Regions from separate parts of the Micromonospora profundi genome, predicted to be linked through region 2. Evidence: predicted binding sites of a transcription regulator. Region 2 holds the regulator's gene; the other holds the start of a gene.

Region 1 (6,608 bases), 6.3 Mb from region 2:
CTCCCGAAGGGGTACGCCCAGCCAGCGGGCGTTGCCGATCAGGTCGCCGCCCACCTCGTTGGAGACGCAGGCAAGCGTCACGTAGCGCTCGACCAGCGGCCGGGCCAGCAGGTCGGCGTACGTGTAGGTGCGTTCGGTGCCGACCCGCCCGTGGATGCGCAGCCGCCACGTGTCCGGGTCCACCTGCGGCACCACGAGCGCGGTGTCGATGCGGTAGAAGCCGAAGTTCGGGGTGACGTACGGCGCGAGCTGCGCCAGCGACAGGTCCGCGCCCGCCGGCACCGCCGCCGCGGGTACGGCAGGCGCGGGCAGGCGAATCGCGTCCCGGGCGGCCGACACCCCGCGCCGCCCGGCCAGCCAGCGCCCGCCCAGACCGGCCACCGCGGCCGTGCCGAGCAGCACCCCGGTGCCGGTGAGGAACCGCCGTCGCGACTCCGGGTCGACCGCCTCCGGCCGCTCCGACCCGGCCAGGTTCGAAGGCCCACCCGGAGGCGGCGAGGCGGCCGGGGGCGGCGCGGGTGGGGTTGGTGGCGACCAGGGCCAGGGGTCCATCTCGAACGGGCCGGCGATGAACAGCCAGAGCACCAGCGCGCCCAGCCCACCGCCGACGAGCGACGGCAGGGCGTCGGCGAGGTCAGCGCCGGGACGGGTCAGCGCGGCGGCCACCCCGACGGCGCCCAGCGCGGCGATACCGGCCAGCCCGATCGCCAGTCGACGCGCCGCGAGCACTCCGATGAGCGCCGCGAACCCGCCCAGCAGCAGGGCCGTGCCGACCAGCAGGGCGATCTTGTCGGCGGTGCCGAAGACGTCGATGGCGAATTGCTTCAGCGGCTCGGGAACGGCGTCGACGACCACCCCGCCGACCGCTACCAGCGGCGCCGACCGGGGTCCGGTCAGTACGGCCACCGGTTCGGCGACTCCGATGGCGACGGTGGCGGCGGTGACTCCGGCCAGCGCGGCGTACCGCCGCGACGTGGTGCTCATCGACCCAGTGTGCGCGGTCGGCTCGCCGGGCTGCCAACCGTGACGGCGCTCGATGGCGGTTTCGGGAACAAGCCGGGGCACACCGTCGTGGACGGTGTGCCCCGGAAAGGGTGGTGCTAGCGGGTCAGAAGCCCGGGCCGTGCTGGTGACCGTGACCGTGGCCGTGGCCGTGCCCACCGGCGCCGGCCTGCTCGGCCTGCTCCGGCTTCTCCACCACGAGGCTCTCCGTGGTGAGCAGCAGGCCGGCGATCGAGGCGGCGTTGGTGACCGCGTTGCGGGTCACCTTCACCGGGTCGATGATGCCGGCCTTGACCAGGTCGCCGTACTCGCCGGTGGCGGCGTCGAGGCCGTGGCCCCACTGCATCTCGGCGACCTTCTGGGTCACGACGTAGCCGTCGTGGCCGGCGTTCTGCGCGATCCAGCGCAGCGGCTCGACGAGCGCCTTGCGCACGATCGAGACGCCGACCTTCTCGTCACCGGTGAAGCCCAGGTCGTCGTCGAGCACCGGAAGGATCTGCACCAGGGCGGCGCCGCCGCCGGGCACGGTGCCCTCCTCGACCGCGGCCTTGGTCGCCGCGATGGCGTCCTCGATGCGGTGCTTGCGCTCCTTCATCTCGACCTCGGTCGCCGCGCCAACCTTGATCACGGCGATACCGCCGGAGAGCTTCGCGAGCCGCTCGGCCAGCTTCTCCCGGTCCCAGTCGGAGTCGGAGGCCTCGATCTCCTTGCGGATCTGGGACACCCGGTCCTCGACGTCGGCCTTCTGGCCGCCGCCGTCGACGATCGTGGTGTTCTCCTTGTCGACCACGACGCGCCGAGCGGTGCCCAGCACCTCAAGGCCAACCTGGTCGATCTTGTAGCCCAGCTCCGGGGCGACCAGTTCGGCGCCGGTGGAGATGGCGATGTCCTGGAGCAGCGCCTTGCGCCGGTCACCGAAGCCCGGGGCCTTCACCGCGCAGACCTTGAGGGTCTTGCGCAGCGAGTTGACCACGAGGGTGGAGAGCGCCTGGCCCTCCACGTCCTCGGCGATGATCAGCAGCGGCTTGCTGTTCTGGAGGACCTTCTCCAGCAGCGGCAGCAGCTCCTCGATCGCGGAGATCTTCTGCGTGGTGACCAGGATGTAGGCGTCCTCGAGGACGGACTCCTGGCCCTCCAGGTCGGTGACGAAGTTGGGCGAGATGAAGCCCTTGTCGAACTGGAGACCCTCGGTCACCTCCAGCTCGGTGGTGAGCATCGAGCCCTCTTCGACGGTGATGACGCCGTCGCGGCCGACCCGCTCCATCGCCTCGGCGATCAGCTCGCCGATCGTGGAGTCCTGCGCGGAGATCGTGGCAACGTTCGCGATCGCCTTCTGGTCGGCGACCTCGACGGCCCGACCGAGCAGCGCCTCGGAGATCTTGGTGGCTGCCGCGTCGACGCCCCGCTTGAGGCCAGCCGGGTTGGTGCCGGCGGTCACGTTGCGCAGGCCCTCACGGACCATCGCCTGCGCCAGCACGGTCGCGGTGGTGGTCCCGTCGCCGGCGACGTCGTTGGTCTTGGTCGCCACCTCCTTGACCAGCTGCGCGCCGAGGTTCTCGTAGGGGTTGGTGAGCTCGATCTCCTTGGCGATGGTCACACCATCGTTGGTGATCGTCGGCGCACCGAATTTCTTGTCCAGGACGACGTTGCGCCCGCGCGGGCCGAGGGTGACCTTGACCGCGTCAGCGAGGGCGTTGACACCGTGCTCCAGCAGGTGTCGGGCGTCGTCCGAGAAGCTCAGGATCTTCGCCATAAATGTCCCTTCGAAGCGACGTTGCCCCGGCCCGGCGAGCCGGACCGGGGCAACGACACTGATCGGTTGCTTACTTCTCGATGACCGCGAGGACGTCGCGGGCGGAGAGCACCAGGTACTCTTCGCCGGCGTACTTGACCTCGGTGCCGCCGTACTTCGAGTAGAGGACGGTGTCGCCGACCTGCACGTCAACCGGAACCCGGTTGCCGTTGTCGTCGACGCGCCCCGGGCCCACAGCGAGGACAGTGCCCTCCTGCGGCTTCTCCTTGGCGGTGTCGGGGATCACGATGCCCGACGCCGTGGTGGTCTCAGCCTCGTTCGCCTGGACCACGATGCGGTCCTCGAGCGGCTTGATCGCAACCTTGGTCGCGGTAGTCACGGGCATACCCTCCTGGGGTACTGGTTTCGTTACCGGCCGGCGGGGCCGGCCAGCGTCAATTGCCACATGCCACCGGGCGGGGCCGTCGTCGCGGGTGCCGGTCCGCCTGGCGTTGCGCACCCGGGTCGCGAGACCCGGAAGCTGGCACCCTCGGGGTGAGAGTGCTAATCGCAGGTTATTCCGTGGCTGGCACTCCGTCAAGGAGAGTGCCAACGCACGGCCTGTCGTGTCGCCACAATCTCGGCGCGCCGGCGTCGGTCATCAACCCGGACCGGCCGCCACTGCCGCTGGTCGGGACAATGCTCGGGTGGATCTCGATCAGCTGGCTGCGCTGCGTACCCCCGAGGGGTCGGCCGCACTCGCGGCGGCGGCCGGGCTGGCCGGCGGCGACCCGCTGGCGGCGGCGTCGGCCCTTCGATCGGCCGGGGTGCCACCCGCGCTCGCGGCGGCGGCGCTCACCCAGGCGGAGCTGCGCCACCGGGCGGTCGGCAAGTTCGGCCCGGCCGCCGCCGGGATGTTCCTCACCCGCGCCGGCCTGGAGCAGGCCACCCGCCGGGTCGTCGCGGACCGCCGCGCCGAACGGCTGCACGCGGCCGGCGTCCGCACGCTGGCCGACCTGGGTTGCGGCCTCGGCGCCGACGCGCTCGCCGCCGCCCGCGCCGGCATCCGGGTGTACGGGGTGGAGGCCGACCCGGTGACCGCCGAGATGGCAGCCGCCAACGCCGCAGCGGCGGGGCTGGCCGAGCGCTTCACTGTCGAGTGCGGCGACGCCACAGCGTTCGACGTCTCCCGGGTCGACGGCGTCTTCTGCGACCCGGCCCGGCGTCGGGCCGGCACCGGCCGTCGGATCTTCGACCCGCGTGCCTACTCACCACCGTGGGACTTCGTGACCGGGCTTGCCGAACGGGTGCCCCGCACTGTGGTGAAGGTGGCGCCGGGGTTGGATCACGCGCTCATCCCGCCCGGCGCGGAGGCGGAGTGGGTGAGCGTGGACGGCGACCTCGTCGAGGCGGCGCTCTGGTGCGGCGAACTGGCCCGGGAGCCCCGCCGCGCCACCGTCCACCGCCAGGAGGGCGCCGGGTTCCGCCGCCACGAGCTGACCGGCTCGGGTGCCGTCGAGGCCCCGGTCGGGCCACCACGCCGCTACCTGTACGACCCGGACGCGGCGGTGGTACGCGCGCACCTCATCGCCGAGCTGGCCGGTGAGCTGGACGCCACCCTCGGCGACCCGAGCATCGCCTACCTCTACGGCGACCAGCCGACCCGCACCCCGTACGCGCGCTGCCTGGAGGTCACCGACGTGCTGCCGTTCTCGCTCAAGCGCCTGCGGGCGCTGCTGCGGGACCGCAGGGTGGGGCGGGTGGAGATCCTCAAGCGGGGTTCGGCGCTCACCCCGGAACAGCTCCGCAAGGATCTGCGGCTGGCCGGCGACCAGGCGGCGAGCCTGGTGCTGACCCGGGTGGCCGGGTCGCCGACGGTGCTTGTCTGCCGGCCTGTCGACTAGGTTCTCAGGCGTGGCGGGACAGGGCACTCCGGCGACGGCACTGCTGGTCAAGCATGGCGTCGCGCATCGCATCCATCCGTACCGGGTGTCTCCGGACGCGCCGAACTACGGCGCGCTGGTGGCGGCGGCGCTCGGTGTGGCACCGGAGCAGGTGTTCAAGTCGTTGGTGACCGAGGTCGACGGTGCGCTCACGGTGGCAGTCGTTCCGGTCACCGGAGAACTGGACCTCAAGGCTCTCGCCGCCGCTGCCGGAGGCAAGCGGGCGACGCTCGCCGACCGATCGGTCGCCGAGCGGGCCACGGGCTACGTACGGGGCGGTATCAGCCCGCTCGGGCAGCGTCGGCGGCTGCCCACGGTGCTTGACGAGTCCGCACTGGACCTGCCGACGATCTACGTCTCCGCTGGCCGGCGCGGTCTGCAACTGGAGCTGGCGGCGGCTGATCTGGTGGCCCTGACCGAGGCCCGCACCGCGGCGTTGCAAGCCCACTGAGGGCTTTCATGACGGTCGACGTCTGGCGGATGAGCGATGAGTAACAACCACGTTGCTGAATTGTTATCGCTATCAACAAACTCTGCACCTACGCGGTCTTGTGGACTCGGCGCGCAGCGCAATACGTTGCCGGGCACAACAAACTACACCTCCTCCACCTTCCGAAAGGACCCTGCACATGCGTAAGGGGATCCTCACCATCGCCGCCGTGGGCCTGCTCGCGACCGGCGGCTTGACCGCCTGTGGCGACGACGACTCCGGCGGCCAGGCCAGCTCCGCCAAGACTCCCAAGATCGGCGTGATCCTCCCGGACAGCAAGTCGTCCGTCCGCTGGGAGACCGCGGACCGCAAGTTCCTCAAGGAAGCGTTCGAGGCCGCCGGCGTCCAGTACGACATCCAGAACGCCCAGAACGACAAGACCGCCTTCCAGACCATCGCCGACCAGATGATCACCGGCGGCGTCACCGTTCTGATGATCGTCAACCTGGACTCCGGCACCGGTAAGGCCGTCCTCGACAAGGCCAAGTCGCAGGGCGTCGCGACCATCGACTACGACCGGCTCACCCTGGGCGGCTCGGCCCAGTACTACGTCAGCTTCGACAACGAGACCGTCGGCAAGCTCCAGGGCGAGGGCCTGGCGAAGTGCCTGACCGCGCAGGGCGCCAAGAACCCCGTCGTGTCGTACCTGAACGGCTCCCCCACCGACAACAACGCCACCCTGTTCAAGAACGGCTACGACTCGGTGCTCAAGCCGAAGTTCGACGCCAAGGAGTACGTCAAGGGCCCCGAGGACGCCGTACCGGCCTGGGACAACGCACAGGCCACGACGATCTTCGAGCAGCAGCTCACCAAGGCCAACGGCAAGATCGACGGTGTGCTGGCCGCCAACGACGGCCTCGGCAACGCGGCCATCTCGGTGCTCAAGAAGAACAAGCTCAACGGCAAGGTCCCGGTCACCGGGCAGGACGCCAGCACCGAGGGCCTGCAGAACATCCTCGCCGGCGACCAGTGCATGACCGTCTACAAGGCGGTCCGGGAAGAGGCCAAGGCTGCCTCCGACCTGGCCATCGCGCTGGCCAAGGGCGAGAAGAAGGACACCGGCCAGACGGTGAAGGACCCCGAAGGCGGCCGCGACGTCCCCTCGGTGCTGCTCACCCCGAAGGCCATCTACAAGGAGAACGTCAAGGACGTCATCGCCGACGGCTACGTGACGAAGGAAGAGGTCTGCGCCGGGACGTACGCCAAGCTCTGCGCCGACGCCGGCATCAGCTGACCGACGACGCAGTACCCGCCGGGACGACACCCGCCGCCCGGCACGGGAGCCACCCTCCCGTGCCGGGCGGCGCCCGCCGGCCAGGCCCCGACCCTCCTAAGGAGACCCCCGTGTCCGCGACCCCCCTGCTGGAACTACGCGGGATCGACAAGAGCTTCGGTCCCGTCCAGGTGCTCCGCGATGTCGCCTTCACCGCCCACCCGGGCG
Region 2 (6,608 bases):
TGCCCGGAACGCTGTCAGCTCGGCGGAATCGATGCCGCCTTCCGGGCCGACGACAAGCACGATCTCCCCGACGCTGGGCAGGTCGGCGGTGGTGAGCCGTTCCTCGGCCTCCTCGTGCAGGACGAACCCGGCGGCGGCACCGGCGATCCGGCGGGCCACCGTCGCCGTGGACTCGTCCGGCGCCCCGGCCACGACCGGCAACCAGGGCCGGCGTGCCTGCTTGGCTGCCTCCCGCGCGGTGGCCACCCACTTCTCCCGGGCGCGTACGCCCCGGTCGCCACGCCACTGGGTCACCGAACGGGACGCCGCCCAGGGCACGATCTCGTCCACACCGACCTCGGTCATCGCCTGCACTGCCAGCTCACCCCGGTCGCCCTTGGCGATGCCCTGCACTGTCACCAGCCGGGGTACGGGCGCGTCCGCGTACCCCCGGGAGGTGACGGCGACCTCCAGGACGCCCCTGCCGACGGCGGTGACCACGGCGGCGGCCGTGCCGCCTCGACCGTCGGCGAGCAGCAACTCCTCGCCGACGCGCAGCCGCTGCACTGTGGCGGCGTGGTGCCCCTCCGGGCCGTCCAGGATCAGCGCGTCGCCGGTGGGCAGCGCGTCGACCAGGAACAGCGGTGCGGACACCTCAGGCGTGCCCGTTGAACGCGTCGCGCATCCGGGAGAAGAAGCCGCCCTGCTTGGTCAGCTCGGCGACCTCCTCACCCCGGGTCTTGGCGAAGTCGCGCAGCATCCGCTCCTGGTCCGGGTCGAGCTTGGTCGGCGTCCGGACGTCGAGGTGCACGTACAGGTCGCCCCGGCCGGTGCCGCGCAGGTGCGGCACACCACGGGCGCGCAACCGCAGCGTGCTGGCCGGCTGGGTGCCGGCCTTGACGTCGACGGTCTCCTCGCTGTCGAGGGTCTTGATGGTGAGGCGGGTGCCCAGGGCGGCGGCGGTCATCGGCACGGTGACCCGGCAGTGCAGGTCGTCACCCTTGCGCGAGTAGACGTCGTGTGGCCGCTCGTGGATCTCGACGTAGAGGTCACCGGCGGTGCCACCGCCGGGGCCGACCTCACCCTGCTGGGCGAGGCGAATCCGCATGCCGTCCTCGACGCCGGCCGGGATCTTGACGGTCAGCGAGCGTCGGGTACGCACCCGGCCGTCGCCGGCGCAGGTGGGGCAGGGGTGCGGGATCGTGGTGCCGTAGCCCTGGCAGACGGTGCACGGCCGGGCGGAGACCACCTGGCCGAGGAAGGTGCGCTGCACCGACTGCACCTCGCCCCGACCGGCGCACGCCTCGCAGGTGGCCAGGTGGGTGCCGGCTGCCGTGCCGGCGCCCGAGCAGGTGGTGCAGAGCACAGCCGTGTCGACGGTGATCGGGGCCTCGACGCCGAACGCCGTCTCGTGCAGGTCCAGTTCGAGTCGCAGGATCGCGTCGGAGCCCGGACGGGTCCGTGGGCGGGGGCCACGGGCACCGCCCGCCGCGCCGCCGAAGAACGCGTCCATGATGTCCTGGAATCCGACGAACGGGCCGGCCCCGCCCGGGCCACCCGGACCGCCGGCGCCACCGCCGCCCGGGGCGAGCGGGTCGCCACCCAGGTCGACGATCTGCCGCTTGCGGTCGTCCGAGAGGACCTCGTACGCGGCGTTGATGTCCTTGAACTTCTCCTGAGCCTCCGGGTCCGGATTGACGTCCGGGTGGAACTGGCGCGCCAACTTGCGGTAGGCGCGCTTGATCTCGTCATCGGAGGCTTCCCGGCTGACACCGAGGATGCCGTAGTAGTCCCTGGCCACTGCGTTCCGTGTCCTCATGTTCGTCTCGCGTTGCGCCGACCGGCGGCCGCAGCCGGCCGTCGGCCCTGACTTGTCAGTTCTGGGCCAGCAGCTCGCCCACGTAGCGTGCCACGGCGCGCACCGTGGCGATGGTGCCGGGGTAGTCCATCCGGGTCGGCCCCAGCACCCCGAGGCCGCCGACGATTGTGCTGCCCGGGCCGTATCCCGTGCTCACCACCGAGGCGGCGCGCAGGTTGTCGAACTCGTTCTCGTCGCCGATCAGCACCCGGGTCGTGCTCGGCTCGGTCTCGCCGATGAGCTTGAGCAGCACGACCTCCTCTTCCAGGGCTTCGAGGATCGGCCTCAGGGAGCCCTGGAAGTCGAGCAGGCCGCCCCGGGTGAGGTTTGCGGTGCCGGCAAGCGCGATGCGTTCCTCGTGCCGCTCGACGAGCGTCTCCAGCAGGACGGAGGCGAGGGTGGCCATGGCCGGACGCAGTTCGGCCGGCACCTCCTCGACCAGCGCCTGCACCAGCGGCGGGGTGTCGGACAGCCGCTCACCGGCGAGCTTTTCGTTGATCATCCGGCGCAGGTCGGTGACGTCGTCGGCGGGCACCGGACCGGGCAGCTCCACGAGCCGCTGCTCGACACGGCCGGTGTCGGCGATCATGACGAGCATCAGCCGGGTGGTGGAGATCGGCACCAGTTCGAGGTGCCGCACCGAGGAGCGGGCCAGGCTCGGGTACTGCACGACGGCCACCTGGCGGGTCAGCTGGGCGAGCAGCCGGACTGTGCGGTGCACCACGTCATCGAGGTCGACAGCGCCCACAAGGAACCGCTCGATGGCCCGGCGCTCGGCCGGGCTGAGCGGCTTGACGCGGGACAGCCTGTCGACGAACAGCCGGTAGCCACGGTCGGTGGGCACCCGCCCGGCGCTGGTGTGCGGCTGCCGGATGTAGCCCTCTTCCTCCAGCACGGCCATGTCGTTGCGGACCGTGGCCGGGGAGACACCGAGCTGGTGACGCTCGACCAGCGCCTTGCTGCCGACCGGCTCCTGCGTGGAGACGTAGTCCTCGACGATGGCGCGGAGCACGGCGAGCTTCCGGTCGTCCAGACCCATCCTCCGCACCTCCTGTCGCACGTCGGCCACCGACCCGAACGGGGCCGGTGGGCCGCCTGGCACTCGACTGTAACGAGTGCCAGTCTACGTCGGCGCGCCCGCCGACGCGATGATCAAGGGCGTCGCTGTTCGTACCCCGTTGGCCGTTCAGCCTGTCGGCTCGGCGGTGTCGCTCTGGTGCGGCGTTGCCCGCCACCCCTACCGTGACACCATGACTGAACCACCTCGCCCACCCGGCGCGGGAGACCCTGGCGGCTATCCGCCGGAGCCGACCTCCCCGCCGGCGGCCCCCGGCTCGCCCTACTCGGCCGAGCCGCCCACCGCACCACTGTCCGGGGCACCTGGCTCGGGCGGCTATCCCCCGGCCGGCGGTTATCCGCCGCCCACCGGTGACCAACCGCCGTCAGGTGGCTACCCTCCGCCGGGTGGGTATCCCCCGCCCGGCGACTATCCCCCAGGTGGCGACTATCCCCCGCCCGGTGGCTACCCGCCGGGTGGCCCCACCGGCGGCTATCCGACGGGCGGCGCATACGGCGCCCCCGGCGGCGGCTACGCCAACAACGAGGACAAGACCTGGTCGCTTGTCGCGCACTTCGGCGGTGCCGCCGGCGCGCTGATCAGCTTCGGTCCGCTGGGCTTCGTGGCCCCGCTCATCGCCTACCTGGTCCGCGGCAACCAGTCGCCGACCGTACGGGCGCAGGCCCTGGCCGCGCTCAACTTCCAGATCCTCTGGTCGATCATCGCGTTCGTGCTGCTATTCGTGAGCTGGTGCCTGCTCTTCCTGCCCAGCATCGCGGTAGTGGTGATCCAGATCCTGTTCGGGATCATCGCCGGCATGAAGGCCAACGAGGGCGCGTCCTACCGCTACCCGATGTCGGCCAACTTCATCAAGTGATCCGGACCGGCCGCTCCCCCGGCCGGTCCGGCGCACCGTCGCCGGCCGGGGCAGCGCGTCGGCCAGGGCAGCGCGCCGGCCGGGGCAGCGCGTCGGTTCTTTCAGGGCAGCAGGTCACGGACCACGGCGTCGGCGAGCAACCGGCCGCGCAGGGTGAGCACCGCCCGACCGGCCGCGTAGTCGTCGGCGGTCAGCAGTCCGTCGGCAAGCGCACGGTCGGCGCCGGCCCGGCCTGCGGCGTCGAGCACCGCCAGCGGCAGGCCGCTTGCCAGCCGCAGCCGCAGCATCACGTCCTCCATGTGCGCCTCGTCGGCGGTGAGCACCTCACGGGCCAGGCCGGGTGACTCGCCGGCGGCCAACCGCTGGGCGTACGTCGTGGGGTGCTTCACGTTCCACCAGCGCACTCCGCCGACGTGACTGTGCGCTCCGGGGCCGAGCCCCCACCAGTCCGCGCCGGTCCAGTACAGCAGGTTGTGCCGGCACCGGGCGTCGTCGGTGCGGGCCCAGTTGGACACCTCGTACCAGGACAGGCCGGCCGCGTCGAGGGCAGCCTCCGCGGCCAGGTAGCGGTCCGCTGCCACGTCGTCACTGGGGTACGCCAGCTCGCCGCGCCGCATCCGCGCGGCCAGTCGGGTGCCGTCCTCCACGATCAGGGCGTACGCGCTGACGTGGTCCACCCCGGCGGCCACGACCTGCTCCAGCGAGGCGGCGAAGTCCTCGGCCCGCTCCCCCGGCGTGCCGTAGATCAGGTCCAGGTTGACGTGCTCGAAACCGGCGTCACGCGCCTCCAGGGCTGCGGCCGTGGCCCGGCCGGCGCTGTGTTTGCGGTCCAGGATCGCCAGCACGCCCGGGGAGGCGGACTGCATGCCCAGCGAGATCCGGGTGTAGCCGGCGTTGCGCAGCAGCTTCAACGATTCCGGGGTGACCGATTCCGGGTTGGCCTCGGTGGTCACCTCGACGTCGGCGGCCAGCCCCCAGGTGCGGTCGATGCCGTCCAGGATGCGGGCCAGGTCGTCGGCGGGCAGCAAGGTTGGTGTGCCGCCGCCGACGAAGACCGTGTCGACCCGGGGCGGCGGGCTGTCGCCGAGCACCCGGGCGGCGAGCGCCAACTCGGCGAGCACAGTGTCGGCGTACCCCTCGCGGCTGGCCCCTCCGCCCAGTTCGGCGGCCGTGTACGTGTTGAAGTCGCAGTAGCCGCAGCGGCTGGCGCAGAACGGGACGTGCACGTACACGCCGAAACCGCGCGCACCGACAGCGCTGGTGGCGGTGGCGGGCAGAGATCCGTCGACGGGGACGGTCTCACCATCTGGAAGGACGCCGGGCATGGCCACTAGTGTGCCCGGCATGACCTCTCCCGACGTCCTCGTGCGTGTCGCCACGGCCCGTGGGGTGACCACCCTCACCCTCGACAGTCCGCACAACCGCAACGCGCTCTCCACAGCTCTGATGACCCAGTTGCTGACCGGCCTGGCCGACGCGGTCGCGGACGACACGGTTCGGGTGATCGTGCTCGACCACACCGGGCCGGTCTTCTGCTCCGGGGCGGATCTCAAGGAGACCGCCATGGCGTACGCCAGTGGGACGGTGCCCGCGGCGATGCTCGGCGACGTGCTCACCGCCCTGTGGGAGTGCCCGAAGCCGGTGCTGGCAAAGGTCTCCGGTCCGGCCCGGGCGGGCGGGCTGGGTCTGATCGCGGCCGCCGACCTGGCGGTGTGCGCCGAGGAGGCGACATTCGCCTTCACCGAGGTACGGATCGGCGTGATCCCTGCGGTGATCTCGGCGACTGTGCTGCCCCGGCTGCACCCGCGTGCCGCCGCCGAGCTGTACCTGACCGGCGACACCTTCGACGGCCGGCGGGCCGCCGAGATCGGCCTGGTCACGGCTGCCGTGCCGGCCGACGATCTGGACGCCTCGGTGGCCCGGTACTGCGACTCGCTCGTGCGCGGCGCGCCCCGGGCGCTGGCCGGGGCGAAGGACCTGCTGCGCCGGCCGGGCACCGCCGAGCTGCGCGACGAGCTGGCCCGCCTCTCCGCCCTGTCGACGGGCTTCTTCCTCTCCGACGAGGGACGCGAGGGGATCATGGCCTTCCGGGAGAAGCGGGACGCCGCCTGGGTGCCGGCCGCCGAGTAGCGGTTTGTCCTGGTGAACGCGGGGAACGTCACTTCGACGTTCTCCGCTCCGGGGCGGGAACCGGTCGGACGGCCCGGACGGCGTCAACGGGGACGTACGCTTGTCGGACTGTCGAATCTGGGGGTGTGAGTGCGGACTCGGGCAGCCGTGTCGGGTGGTGTGGTGCTCATCCTCGTCGCCGTGATCGCGATCTGGGTCGTGGTCCGGCAGGCCGGGGATCGACTGCGGCTGCCGCTGGCGGGCCGGACCTGCACGGTCCAGGCCGACGGCCGGGTCGTGCTTGACGCCGACCAGATGGCCAACGCGGCGACGATCGCGGCGATCGGCGCCCAGCGCGGGATGCCCGAGCGGGCCGTGGTGGTCGCGCTGGCAACCGCGTACCAGGAGTCGGGGCTGCGCAACCTCGCCGACGGTGACCGCGACTCGGTGGGCCTGTTCCAGCAGCGCCCGAGCCAGGGTTGGGGCACTCCGGCGCAGATCCGGGACCAGCGCTACGCGGCGAACCGTTTCTACGCGGCGCTGAAGAAGGTGCGCGGCTGGGAGGAGATGCGGGTCACCGACGCCGCCCAGCGGGTGCAGCGCTCGGCGTTTCCCGAGGCGTACCAGAAGTGGGCCGATGAGTCCGAGGTGCTCAGCAAGGCGCTGCTCGGCGACGTCACGAGCGCGGTGGCCTGCACTGTCGGGCGTACCCCGGTGATGTTCGGCGC

The links. Region 2 encodes HrcA, which represses chaperone genes, less so after heat shock. Its sites were predicted from a motif close to GGTTNGCACNCTCNNNNNGAGNGTGCNAACC; they were not measured.
Region 1: the regulator HrcA is predicted to act here: its motif matches at 3,274-3,304, upstream of groES (co-chaperone GroES).

What each region holds. Positions count from the first base shown of each region.
Region 1 covers NZ_JAATJK010000001.1:6,785,885-6,792,492, reverse strand. The annotation lists partial or broken gene F4558_RS30550 (molybdopterin-dependent oxidoreductase) at 1-438, opposite strand, end outside; partial or broken gene F4558_RS32430 (molybdopterin-binding oxidoreductase) at 514-984, opposite strand; gene groL (chaperonin GroEL) at 1,109-2,755, opposite strand; gene groES (co-chaperone GroES) at 2,826-3,134, opposite strand; gene F4558_RS30535 (THUMP-like domain-containing protein) at 3,442-4,638, shown strand; gene ybaK (Cys-tRNA(Pro) deacylase) at 4,649-5,128, shown strand; gene F4558_RS30525 (sugar ABC transporter substrate-binding protein) at 5,307-6,401, shown strand; gene F4558_RS30520 (ATP-binding cassette domain-containing protein) at 6,512-6,608, shown strand, end outside.
Region 2 covers NZ_JAATJK010000001.1:502,234-508,841, reverse strand. The annotation lists gene F4558_RS02390 (16S rRNA (uracil(1498)-N(3))-methyltransferase) at 1-633, opposite strand, end outside; gene dnaJ (molecular chaperone DnaJ) at 635-1,780, opposite strand; gene hrcA (heat-inducible transcriptional repressor HrcA) at 1,854-2,876, opposite strand; gene F4558_RS02375 (DUF4870 domain-containing protein) at 3,088-3,771, shown strand; gene hemW (radical SAM family heme chaperone HemW) at 3,873-5,096, opposite strand; gene F4558_RS02365 (enoyl-CoA hydratase family protein) at 5,116-5,901, shown strand; gene F4558_RS02360 (hypothetical protein) at 6,031-6,608, shown strand, end outside.